3 regions of the Agarivorans sp. genome follow, and region 1 is predicted to be linked to each of the others. Evidence: predicted binding sites of a transcription regulator. Region 1 holds the regulator's gene; each other region holds the start of a gene.

What was found. The regulator sigma-54, encoded in region 1, starts transcription at its own class of promoters, with help from an activator protein. The targets are predictions, from matches to a motif close to GTTGGCACGNNNNTNGNNT.
Region 2: a site for sigma-54 is predicted at 2,262-2,280, ahead of ACQY6Q_RS05965 (FlgO family outer membrane protein). Genes of this name have one in related genera too.
Region 3: a site for sigma-54 is predicted at 1,728-1,746, ahead of xdp1 (exosortase-dependent surface protein XDP1). Genes of this name have one in related genera too.

Annotation. Positions count from the first base shown of each region.
Region 1 covers NZ_JBNKPP010000133.1:22,410-26,634, reverse strand. The annotation lists gene ACQY6Q_RS08145 (HPr family phosphocarrier protein) at 4-276, opposite strand; gene rapZ (RNase adapter RapZ) at 260-1,117, opposite strand; gene ptsN (PTS IIA-like nitrogen regulatory protein PtsN) at 1,144-1,587, opposite strand; gene hpf (ribosome hibernation promoting factor) at 1,596-1,883, opposite strand; gene ACQY6Q_RS08125 (RNA polymerase factor sigma-54) at 1,908-3,410, opposite strand; gene lptB (LPS export ABC transporter ATP-binding protein) at 3,465-4,190, opposite strand; gene lptA (lipopolysaccharide transport periplasmic protein LptA) at 4,193-4,225, opposite strand, start outside.
Region 2 covers NZ_JBNKPP010000098.1:4,219-8,443, reverse strand. The annotation lists gene ACQY6Q_RS05975 (methyl-accepting chemotaxis protein) at 1-622, opposite strand, end outside; gene ACQY6Q_RS05970 (flagellar assembly protein T N-terminal domain-containing protein) at 1,059-2,201, opposite strand; gene ACQY6Q_RS05965 (FlgO family outer membrane protein) at 2,308-2,892, shown strand; gene ACQY6Q_RS05960 (LPP20 family lipoprotein) at 2,873-3,349, shown strand; gene ACQY6Q_RS05955 (FlgO family outer membrane protein) at 3,408-4,145, shown strand.
Region 3 covers NZ_JBNKPP010000060.1:12,852-17,076, reverse strand. The annotation lists gene ACQY6Q_RS03545 (sulfite exporter TauE/SafE family protein) at 1-281, shown strand, start outside; gene ACQY6Q_RS03540 (lipocalin family protein) at 297-833, shown strand; gene ACQY6Q_RS03535 (ferredoxin--NADP reductase) at 836-1,573, shown strand; gene xdp1 (exosortase-dependent surface protein XDP1) at 1,797-2,552, shown strand; gene prsT (XrtA/PEP-CTERM system TPR-repeat protein PrsT) at 2,702-4,225, shown strand, end outside.

The DNA of each region.
Region 1 (4,225 bases):
GTTTTATTCTTCGTCGAAGTTAGCTTCAACCAAGGCTTGTACCGCATCTAAGGCAGCTTCCGCATCGTCTCCTTCGGCTATCAGCGTTAGGGTGCTGCCCTGCGCGCTGGCGAGTACCATGAGTCCTAATACACTGGCGGCGGAGGCGATTTTATCTCCATCCATGATACTTAATTCAGCATTAAATTGCTGGGCCAACTCTACTAATTTAGTGGCGGGGCGAGCATGTAACCCCAATTTGTTTTTTACGATAACCTGTCTAGTGAGCTTCAAGATGATGTTCCAAAGTGCGATGACGACGTTGTACTTTTCGTTTTGAGCTAAAGTGCTCGGCCAGCTTTTCCGCCACATAAACACTGCGATGTTGTCCACCGGTGCAGCCTATGGCAATGGTTAGGTAGGCACGGTTGTTGGCCTCCAAATGGGGTAGCCAGCTATCAAGTAATTGACTAATTTGATCAATATACTCAGTGACTAAGGGCTGAGCAGCGAGGTAATCTTGAACCGCTTGGTCTAAACCGGTCAGTGGGCGAAGTTGTTCTTGCCAATGCGGGTTAGGCAAAAAACGTGCGTCAAACATATAGTCTGCATCGCTGGGCACACCATTTTTGAAGCCAAAGGATTCAAATACCATAATCAGCTGTTGTTGTTTATCACCGGTGACTCGCGAGCGGATCAGGCTGCTGAGTTCATGAACCGATAACCTCGAAGTATCGATCCGTAAATCGGCGTTACTTGAGATGGGCTCTAATAGGGCGGTTTCCGATTCAATCGCCTCGGCCAGTGAAACACCGTTTTGACTTAGTGGGTGGACTCGCCGCGTCTCGCTATAACGACGAATTAGAGCCTCGTCTTTGGCATCTAAGAAGATGCTGAGCAAGTTGACTTCGGGGCCGGCATTGCGGATCACCCGCGCGATCGGTGAGGGCTCATCTGGAAGGTTACGAATATCGATGCTAATGGCAACCTTCGGATACTTTTGTTTTAAGTTGTCGATAAGCGACTGCCACAACAGTACCGGAAGGTTGTCGACACAATAATACCCGAGATCTTCTAACACTCGTAAGGCAACCGTTTTGCCTGAACCGGAGCGTCCACTAACGATGATTAGTTCCATGATGGCCCCTAATTAAGCTTAGAGTATTAGGCTACCATGATGTTGTATAGCTCGTCATCACTTTGTGCGCAGCGAAGTTGTTTACATACTTGTTTATCATTAAGTTTTTCAGCAACTTGAGATAGGGTGTTTAAGTGTTGCTGACATTGGTCTTCGGGGACTAATAAGGCAAAAACCAAATCGACGGGTTGATTGTCGATGGAGTCAAACGTTATCGCAGGATCACAGCGTAAGAAAACCGCAGTGGCTTGATGTTCACTAGCAATTCGCCCATGGGGAATCGCAATACCTTGGCCAATGCCGGTGCTGCCCATTTTTTCTCTATTTAATAAACTCTCAAAAATACTTTGAGCAGAGATATCCAATTGGCTAGCTGCCAGCTCGCTAATGATTTCTAGGGCGCGTTTTTTTGAAGAGCATTGAACTGCACGTTGCGTGCAGTTCAAACTTAGTACTTTATTTAGTTGCATTAGAGTGACTAGTGTTTAGTGAGTTTTTCTTTGTGTTTGATAACTTGACGATCGAGTTTATCGATCAGGCTATCGATGGCTGCGTACATGTCGGTGTGTTCTGAAGTGGCAAATACCTCACCACCATTTAAATGTAGGGTCGCTTCGGCGATTTGATTTAGTTTCTCCACATTTAAGATGACATGAACATTATTTATTTGTTCGAATCGTCGGGTTAGTTTGGCAAATTTTGTGTGGACATATTCTTTTAATGACTCAGTAATTTCTACGTGGTGTCCGGTAAGATTAATTTGCATAGATATCGTCCCCTGTTATAGGCCTTAGATAAGGCTTTTACGTTGGTTAGAAGGTGGAATAGCCAAAGACTCACGGTATTTAGCAATGGTGCGTCTTGCCACCTTGATCCCCTGATCTGCCAAAATATCAGCAATTTTACTATCGCTGAGTGGTTTATTGCTGTTTTCGGCAGCTACCAGTTTTTTAATTAAGGCTCTAATTGCTGTAGAAGAGCATTCCCCGCCCCCTTCGGTGGTGACATGGCTGGAAAAGAAGTATTTCAATTCAAAAATGCCACGAGGAGTATGCATAAATTTCTGGGTGGTAACCCGAGAAATAGTCGACTCATGCATTTCTACAGCTTCTGCTACATCGTTCAATACCATTGGTTTCATCGCTTCTTCTCCATACTCAAAGAAGGCTTGCTGATGGTGAACAATGCAGTTCGATACTTTTAACAGTGTTTCGTTACGGCTTTCAATGCTTTTGATAAACCACTTAGCTTCTTGTAAATGACTACGAATAAACTGGGTATCGTTGGCATTGGTAGAGGTTTTACTGAGTGAAGCATAGTGAGAATTTACCCTTAATTTGGGCATGGCGTCAGGGTTTAGTTCTACCACCCATCGACCTTGACGTTTTATGACCGAGACATCGGGAATAACGTATTGCGCCTGATTGGGTTCTACAGCGTTGCCAGGACGGGGCTCTAAGGTATGAATGAGTCGCATAACTTCACGCAACTGCTCTTCTTTCAATTTGGTTTTACGTGACAATAAGCGGAAGTCGCGATTGGCTAAGACATCGATATGGTTAGTGACAATGTCTTTAGCTTCTTTTAGCCAAGGAGTATCTTCGGCAAAGCGGCCTAATTGAATCATTAAGCATTCTTGTAAAGAGCGCGCGCCAATACCTACCGGATCGAAGTGTTGAATACGCTTTAATACAGCTTCAACTTCATCCAGCTCAACATCTAAATCGTTATTTTCACTGTCGCGTAAACCTTCTAAGAGCTGTTCGCAATTTTGAGTTAGGTAACCTGATTCATCAATCGCATCGATAATTGCCAACGCAATAGCTTGGTCAACTTCACTAAATGGTGTCAGTTGCATCTGCCATACTAAGTGGTCTTGTAAAGATTCAACGGTTTCACCTTGAAACAACATATCGCTGTCGTCGCTAACACCGCTGCTGCCTGAGCTTGAAGGTCCTGAACTGGCGCTGTAGATATCATCCCAAGTGGAATCCACCGGTAAGTCATCAGAAACAGTGTCTTGGTTAATGGCATCGCCGGCTTCTAATTGACTATTATCAACTTCGTTGTTTATACTGCTATCGTTAATTTTGTCATTAAGAGATTGAGCCTCATTAGCATCGTTGTCACTGGCGTGTGACTCATCCGCTTCGAGCAGAGGGTTACTTTCCAGTGCCTCCTGAATTTCTTGCTGCAAATCCAGTGTTGAAAGCTGGAGTAAGCGAATCGCCTGTTGTAACTGAGGGGTCATGGTCAATTGTTGACCAAGACGCAACTGCAAAGATGCTTTCATTAACTACCGCTGTTCCTTCTTCTTATTGTATTGTGTTTTTTACTTGCACTTTAACTATAGCTTGAATTGTTCACCGAGATAAACTCGTTTCACGTGTTCATTTTCAAGTATTTCTTCAGGTTTCCCCGAGGCTATCAATTCGCCTTGGCTAACGATATAGGCATGTTCACAAACATCGAGAGTTTCTCTCACATTGTGATCGGTGATCAATACGCCAAGACCACGATCACGCAGGTGTTCAATAATCTTTTTTATATCGATAACAGAAATAGGATCTACACCAGCAAAGGGTTCGTCAAGCAAAATAAACTTTGGCGCGGCGGCTAAAGCACGAGCAATTTCAACCCGGCGGCGTTCCCCACCAGACAAACTCATGCCTAGGTTTTTTCTAATGTGACTAATGTGGAACTCTTCTAAGAGGTCGTCTAAAGCCACTTGTTGTTGCTGTTTGTCGAGATCTTTACGGGTTTCTAACACCGCAAGAATATTTTTTTCAACAGATAGACGTCTAAATATAGACGCTTCTTGGGGTAGGTAGCCAATACCCTTGCGGGCACGGCTATGCATAGCCGTGCTAGATAGGTCATCGTCATCGATTAGAATTCGACCATGATCGCGAGGCACTAAGCCTACTACCATGTAAAAGGTGGTGGTTTTCCCCGCTCCATTGGGGCCGAGTAAGCCCACGATCTTACCGGTTTCTACATTCAGACTAACGTCTTTTACTACCTTGCGACCTTTGTAACTTTTGGCTAGGTTTTCAGCAATCAATGTACTCATCGTTACTGTTGTTCCTGTGGCGCAATATCGTTGAG
Region 2 (4,225 bases), on a different contig from region 1:
CCGAGTAAAAGACTTGCGAGGTTTCGATGGCCACCATCGCGACATCGGCCAGACCAAAGCGTTGCATTAAAGTTGCCAAGTTCTGATGCATTTTTTGATGCGCTAACGCAAAAGAGGTGCCGTCGCCGGGATCTAATACCGTGTCCTTATGGTTTAAGTCGGCATCGGTTTTGAGTAAAAATTTGTATTGTACCGCCACCGCGTGGTCGTTTAGCTCTTGAGGCTTGGCTAACTGACTAAAAGTATTATCCAGTGCTTGTTGCTGCAGATAGGAAGCGATAGTGGTTTGGTAGTATTGCGTGAGTTCTTGGCGCTGAGTGATGATGTTTTCTTTACCTTGTAAAAAGGCGTAGGGGAAGAAGGCACCGTATAAACGTTCGGCAGATTGCTTAATTTGTGGTTGCTGAGAGTAATCAACAATTCGGGTTGCCAATGTTTGGGAGTAGTTGTTAACTGCGCTGGCGGTGACGTTTTGTAGTGATACCAGTTGGTCTTGTCTCGATTCAAATAGGGCAGTTTTCATCTGATTAATGGCGACATTGGCAGTAAATAAAGACGCCACTGCCGAGGCGAAGGTGGCGATAGATACAAACAGAATCAGGGTCTTGGTAAACATCTTCATTGATTAATCTCCGAGCTCATAGTCGAGAGTGTTCCGTTACACTGCGTTTAATTATTATTGTGCTTATTCATTGTTAATTTGTTGTTGCCAAAATAAGTGTGGCTATTATGCCTTTGTTTTTCTTGTTATTTAGGTGACGGAAATCACGGCTTAGCAGATTGCTTGGCATATTAGTGTCAGCGGGTTTCATAGTGAAGAGGAAAGTAGTTGATTTCATTAGCCAATGACGTATTTCATTAGCGGTCAAAGGATACGGGGGTTCACTGTTTGTCTGAGTAATGAGCTTATCAATTTAGAAGTTTTTTACATAATAGTGCAGTGTTGTAGAGCGCGACAAAGCATATTTCATCGGGTTTTAGCAAACTGAAACAGTAAAGCCGCTCTGCCATATAAGCGGCTTAAAGTTTGTTCAGTTTCTCATGCTGCTGAACTCAAATTATTGCTTGCTTACTAGGTCGCCCAATTGAATATTGGCTGTCATACTTGGGTCTAGCGCTACCACAATGGCACTGTTTTGGTAGACTTGCTCAATTCTTACTTGGCTACCAGTAAGGCTTTGTTCTTGACGGGGAATGTCCCATTCTCCCCAGTGGTAATTTTGTTGGATTAGGGTAAGCAACATACCGCGGTTTAATTGATTAGCTGCACCAAGGTTGATTTGCCAGCGGTCTGGCCCCAAAACTTTAACTACGCTGCCTTGTAACGGCTGACAAGCAAGCAAGGCATCTACTTCCACTAGGATCTGGTGAAGGGTGTTATTCACCGTTTGCCCGTAGCTGGATAGCCAAAACTCAGCGGAGTAGGGCGAGATGATTTCACGGGCGTCAAATTGCCAAGGCGCGTTTACTGAGAAACGCTTGTTGTAAATTTCTTCTAAGTCAATGGCGTTGTAGACCCGTGCATTAATGACAAAATAGCGCTGTGGGTAACTGAAGTTAATTACCTTAGGTTTATAGACTCTATCTAAAGAAATATTTTCTATTTCCAGCCCCAATAGGTACTGCGCACCATAGCGGTCGGCGACGTCTTTAATGCCTTTAAAGTTGTGTTCACCCGGCTTGTAATAGTTAAGTGGTAATTTCGGTGGATGTTTAATATTAAATTGTTTACCGATTTGCCGCGCAATGTCGTAGGCACGTTGCTCTACCGCTGGCGAAAGCTCTTGCAGCTGACCAACCCGCGCTTGGTGTTGTTGTTTTAAATAAGGAGGCAGTAACAACAGATTTTTACTATAACCACTGGCTTTACATTGGCTGGCTTCGGGAAAGACATCAGCTTGTAAGATTACATAAAATTGTTGGCCTTGCTGTCCTTCGTCAAGCACAGTTAAGTTGTGTAATGTGCCTTTGGATACAACCTCTAGCTGGTCGAGAGTCAGCTGACCGCCGTTGACTTGGCTTATGCTGGTGACTGAGGCGCCAGCATACAGTAGCAACTGCTTAACCGCTTCTTGCATGGCATTGCTACGCGCTTGCTCAACCTGGTCGTTAACGATAATGGCTTGTCCCTTCGCTTCATACCATACCGCTTGGCTGGTGCTGCAAAGCAACATTCCTATCATCAAAATTAATATTTTCATAAGCTCCTCCTGTTCAGGCTAAAGCAATAACCGTACCTGATACAAAGCGTTAATTTTTTGACTGGAACAGTTTTTGCTTTATAGGGGTCAATAGAAGGAGAAGGGTATGCGATATACAACATTAGCGGCGGTGTTACTTATACTACAAGGCTGTAACACCACTTTGCATCATGTTTCTAATTATCCCTATGTTGAGCCTCGTGAGCAGCAGGATGCGACTTTGTTTGCCCATGTTAATGCACTTTCGAGGCTGTTGACCGATGATCTTGATTTAGATGAAACCGACTTGGTGGCAATTAGTACCGTGGTCGATTTAGATAACCTACAAAGTAGTGATAGTTTTGGGCGGCAAGTGGCAGAGGCAATGTTTGCCGCTTTGTCAGAAAAAGGTATACACACCGTTGAACCTCGTTTAACTGGTCGGCTACAAATGGATCCTAGCTTTGGTGAGTTTTCTTTGTCACGTGATGCCAACTTGTTGCGTGAGCAAATGCAAATTACCTACGTGGTGGTGGGTAGTTTTCAACGTACTGATTCTGGGCGGCATGTAAATATGCGCTTGGTTGAACTGGCCAGTCAAAATGTGGTGACAGCGGCTTATCAGTTCATTCCGAATGCGGCAGGGGCGACCTCGCCAAGAGTAACTAGTGTAAATGGGAGCTTGCAGCGTCATGAACAATCTGTACTTTAAATGTTGGTTTACTAGCCTAGCGTTACTATTTGTTGTTGCTTGTACATCAACGAATCAAGTTAAGCAGGTGGAGTGGACTTATCAACCTCCAGGCGACTTTACCATTGTCAATGCCGTGGGCTATGCGCCGATCAGTCAACAACGTGGCAATGATCTAGCAAGTAAGCAGTTACGAGCCATGAAGGCGTCTAAGTTAGACGCTTATAGGGAGTTGTCTGAACAAGTATATGGTCAGCGAATTGATAGTAGTGCCACTGTGAGCGATTTAGTATTGGGTAATGAGCGTTTAGCCGCTTCTGTTGCAGGGGTTATTCGTGGCGCGAAAGTGATTAAATCCTATTCTGTTGATGATGTATATGTGACTGAATTACAATTAGATTTTAGGGACGTCTACCGTGTTACTATGTCTATGGCTCCCACTCGCCACCTAGAGAGTCAAAAAACCATTCAATTCTAGTAAAGATTTTGCCTTTCAAGCCGATAATTAAGGCGTAATAGACGATTAAGGACGGGATATGAAAGGTATGACTCTGGTGGCTTTAGCCACTTCGTTATTGGTGGGCTGTTCTAACACTCCATCAATGCAAAAAGTAATGGTTTATGATGGCTCGATACACAACGTTGCTCATAACGCGCCTTACCTTGAAGGTGTGGTGGATGAAACTGGCCAACTGTTTTTAAGTAGCTCTCCGCGCCGTACTCTTAATGCTTCCAACGTAGATCTTTCCGATAGCGCTGTAGAACATTCTCTCACCGATTATGTTAATGCCATGTCGCAGCGACTGGTATCTAGCTCTCATTATGTTAATGCCGATACCCCGATTGGGGTGGCGTCTTTTGTTCCTTTGGATGATTTTAAAAGCACTGACGTATTTGGTATGCAGTTGGCCGAAAGCTTTGTCTATGAAATGCAGCAAAATGGTTTTTCGGTGATTGACTACAAAACCACCGGTTTTATACGGGTGACTCCAGAAGGCGACTTTGTTTATAGCCGTAATGTTAACGAGCTATCCAAGCGTTTACCTATAGAATATTTGTTGGTAGGTACCTTTAGTAAATCTACTAACGGCGTTTTAGTAAATGTAAGGATTGTTGGTGCACAATCGAAGGTGGTGGTGGCCTCTGCTCAGGAGCTTATTCCTAACGAAGTTTACCAAAGTAAGGTACCCGAACCAGTTAAGCGTGATGGGGTGATGATTATTGAAGCGCGCAAACAAGCCAATAGCCGTATGCCTGTGGGGGAGCGCGGTTAGTTTCGCCTGAGTCGTCTTTAGCTATTACACAGATTAACCCCAAATTATCCTAGATGGTTTGGGGTTTTATATTGCGTTTA
Region 3 (4,225 bases), on a different contig from region 1:
GCTTTATCTTGTTAGCCGCCCTTGCAGGGAGTTTGCGTTATGATTTAGTAAGAGCCAATGCATTGAAATTGGTATGTACTTTGGCATTTACCAGTGTTGCCTTAGTCGTTTTTATCGCAAGAGGACAAGTGGTGTGGTTGCCGGCCTTAGTCTTATCTTTAGGCTATATTGCCGGTGCTCATTATGCGGTGAAATTTGCTATTCAGGCAGAAGCAAGCACCCTAAAGTGGTTTTTGTTTATTATGACCTTGCTGGGCTGTATTGCAGCGTTTTGGTTTTAATAACGGGAGCGTTAAATGAAAATTTTATATTTGGCCTTGTGTGTATTCATCATCAGCGGCTGCAGTTCTAAGCCACCAGGTATCGAGCCTGTTGATAATTTTGAGTTAAGCCAATATTTAGGCACTTGGTATGAAGTTGCCCGTTTGGATCATGCCTTCGAGCGCGGTATGAGCCATGTGAGCGCAACTTACAGTGTGCTGCCGAATGGCAAAGTTAAGGTGATTAACAAGGGCTTTTCCGAGCAGGAGGGGCGTTGGTTAAGCGCAGAAGGCCTTGCCTATTTGCCCGAGCAAGGACGTGGTTATTTAAAAGTTTCCTTTTTTCGACCGTTTTATGGGGCCTACGTGATTTTTGCTTTGGACCAAGAAGCCTATCAATATGCCTTGGTTGCGGGACCGAGCAGAAATTATTTGTGGTTATTGGCAAGAAGCCCAGACTTACCGCATGCTATTCGTAGTGAACTCCTTAGGCGAGCCAAGCAAGCGGGCTTCGATGTGGATGAATTAATCTATGTGGATCATCAGTCAGAGGTAATTAAACACCAGGAGTAACTATGTGGGTAGAAGGTCGAGTAATAAAGCGAATTGATTGGAACAAACAATTGTTTAGCTTGAGGATAGAGGCCGACATTGCCCCTTTCGTTGCCGGGCAATTTATAAAGTTGTCTGAGTTACAACAAGGAAAGCGGATTGCTCGTGCCTATTCTTTGGTAAACCCTCCGGGAGCAGATTATCTTGAAGTGTTAGCGATTAAAGTGGAGGAGGGGACACTTTCGCCTAACCTGCATAACTTACATGTGGGCGATACTATTGAGGTATCGAGTGCCGCCGCAGGTTTTTTGGTGTTGGATGAGGTCCCTGAGGCTGAGCATCTTTGGTTGATGGCAACAGGGACCGGTATTGGACCTTATTTGTCGATGTTGGCCACTGACCAGCCATGGCAGCGTTTCGATAAAGTGGTTGTGGTATACGGGGTTAGATATGCCAGAGACTTGGCTTATTTGGACGTGTTGGAGCAGTACCAGCAGCGTTATCCTCAACAGTTTGTTTTACAAACCATGGTCACGCGGGAGAACTATGCAGGGGCCTTAGCTAAGCGTATTCCAGAGGCGATTGACGATGGTAGCCTAGAGAACGCGGTGGGCTTGTCTTTAAGCGCCGAGTGCACTCAAGTGATGTTGTGTGGCAATCCCGAGATGATCACTGCAGCAATGCAATCTCTTGAAGGTAAAGGTTTAAGTAAAAACCTAAGGCGTAAACCGGGGCAGGTTACAGTTGAGCGATACTGGTAGGAAGGAGTCTTGGGCTAATTAACGGCCTAAGCTTTGCTTGAAAACTGAGCTGTGTGCTTTAGAATTAAGCACATTATTGTCAGTATTTTTTACATTCGATGGCAAGAACATCCAAAGCATGGGTTTAAGTCACTGCTAAATATAGATTTTTCATTTTGGCTTGATAATTGCTTTATACGTGGTATTACCAGTTTGATATACAGAATGCTATTTAGGGGGCGTTGTGTTAAAAAAAATTTTATTAGCCGCAAGTTGTGCCGTATCGTTATCGGCCTTTGGCGCGACGGAGACATGGTCTTTTGAAACCTTTTCTCGTGACTTCAATAACAATGGAAATACCTATTCTGGTACGTCGTCGTCTGGAACTGGCCTGAGTTTGACGGGGTGGTCCAACACCGGTCCCCGTGACACAATTGAAGATGCCAAATTGGGTTATTCATATGGTTATGGCTTGACCCTGCAAAACCGTGATGAGGGTAGTTGGAGTCCTGACCACGCCATTGATAGCAATAATGAAAGACCATGGTTACGCGACTACGACATGGTGTTGTTGAGCTTTGATGTTGCGGTTAATCTAGCGGGCTTCTCACTCGGTTGGGCTCAGGAAGGCTATTGGAGCCAAGCCGATATATCGGTATTGGCCTATAACGGAGCTGATGCTCCAGTTTTAGCTGGTAGCACATGGGATGCAGTGGCGGATTTAGCCAGCGGCTGGACGAGTGAGGCCCAAGTATATAATGCAGAAGACTATGCTTATCAAGCTATCTCCAGCAGCACTGAATCGAAGTATTGGTTAATCGGCGCCTACAACCCGGTGTTTGGTGGCCCCGATTGGTTTGCTGGCAACGACGCATTTAAGTTGGCTGGTGTGCAAGCTCAAGCTGGCTCTCAACCTAGTACCAGTGTCCCTGAACCCGGCACTGTGCTGTTGTTTGCAGCGGGCCTATTTGGTATTGCTTTGCGAGCTCGCAAACGTTAATTGATTATTTGAACCTCCTTCCTTTCTGAACAAAAATACGAAATACTCAGTGTTTCGTATTTTTTTGTCTTTTTTTTAGCCCTTGTTCATTAGATACTGTTTTTAGTCGAATTCATTTCCCCTGACCTCGCAAGGATTGCCGCTACCTAATGAAAAAATTATTGATCGCTTTTGCTTTATCATCGCTAGTAAGTATTAGCTTTGCTAATGAACAGATTAACGATTACGAAATGGCGGTTAAAGCCTTTCATAATGGTGAAGAAAACGAAGCTTTTATTCATTTAAAGAATGCGTTGAAGGCAGATCCCCAACATCTATCTTCTAAGTTATTGCTAGCTAAAGTGTACTTTTATGCCAATAACTTGGGCTCGGCGGAAAAGCAATTACGCGAGGCCCTAGACATGGGCGCAGATATCAATCTAGTGCTACCGCTATTGGGTAACGTTTTATTGTTGCAAAACAAAGTCGATGAGTTGTTAGCGTTTGCAGATAGAGAGCATGAATTCTCTAAATCAACACAATTTGAGTGGAAGTTGCTGCAGGGACAAGTAATGCTAAAGCAGGGGCAAGCAGAGTTGGCTAAGCAGCAATTTGAGCAAGCTACTCAATTGGCACCCAGCAAGACAGCTGCAATGAATAGCTTAGCTATGTTATACCTTCAGCAAAAACAATACCCTTTGGCTGAGCAGTGGATCGAACGCTCTCTAGCGCAAGCGCCAAATAATGAACGGACTTGGGTATTAAAAGGTGACTTAGTTTCTGCCAAAGGTGATTTAAGCGCGGCCTTGCAGCACTATCAGCGGGCTTATGCGCTCGACCCTAAAGACCCCAAGGTACTGCGTAGTTTAGTTATTGCTAATTTAAAAATGGATAAAGTAGAAGAGGCAAAACGCTATCTAAAATTGGTACAACAACAAACGCCTAACGATCCCACTGCTATTTTAGTGTCGGCCAGTTTATTGAGCGAACAAGATGGCAAGGATATTGCCGAGCAGGCTTTAGTAAGCTTAGCGCAAAATATTTCTACCGCCGATGGTGAGCAATTGGCAGACGCTAATAATTTGTTATTTATTCAGGGGGCATCTGAATACATTCTCAACAATGATGAAAAGGCTCAGTTATACTTGAGCCAATATGTTAGGCAGCAGCCGAGTGATTTAGCAGCCATTCGCCTACTGGCGAAGGTGTATCTGCGCAACGGCGAAAATAGTAAGCTTCAGTTGTTATTACAAGATAACTTTGATTACATTATTAGTGAGTTAGCTTTGGCTAGCCAGCTAGTTTATTTATATATAGAAACCGGTAACTTATATAAGGCACAGCAGGCCTTTGAACAGATTCGAGCCTACCACAGTGATTCGTCTTATGTGGTTTTGTTAGAAGCTGAAGTGATACGTGCCGCAGGTGATCCTGAACGGGCTTATCAATTGTTAAGCACTATGCCTTATCAAACCACTGATGCGCCCTTGAAATGGTTGCAAATTAAGGGTGAATTGGCCTTGCAACTTGGCCGCTTGGATGATGCCAAAAGCATAGTTACGGCATTGCAGCAACGAAATGTTCCCACAGAAAACGCCAATAACTTACTCGCCGCTTATTACATTAAAACCGAGCAAGCGGAGTCGGCATTAGGCTACTTAGAGAAAGTATTGGCGGTTAATCCTAATAATGTC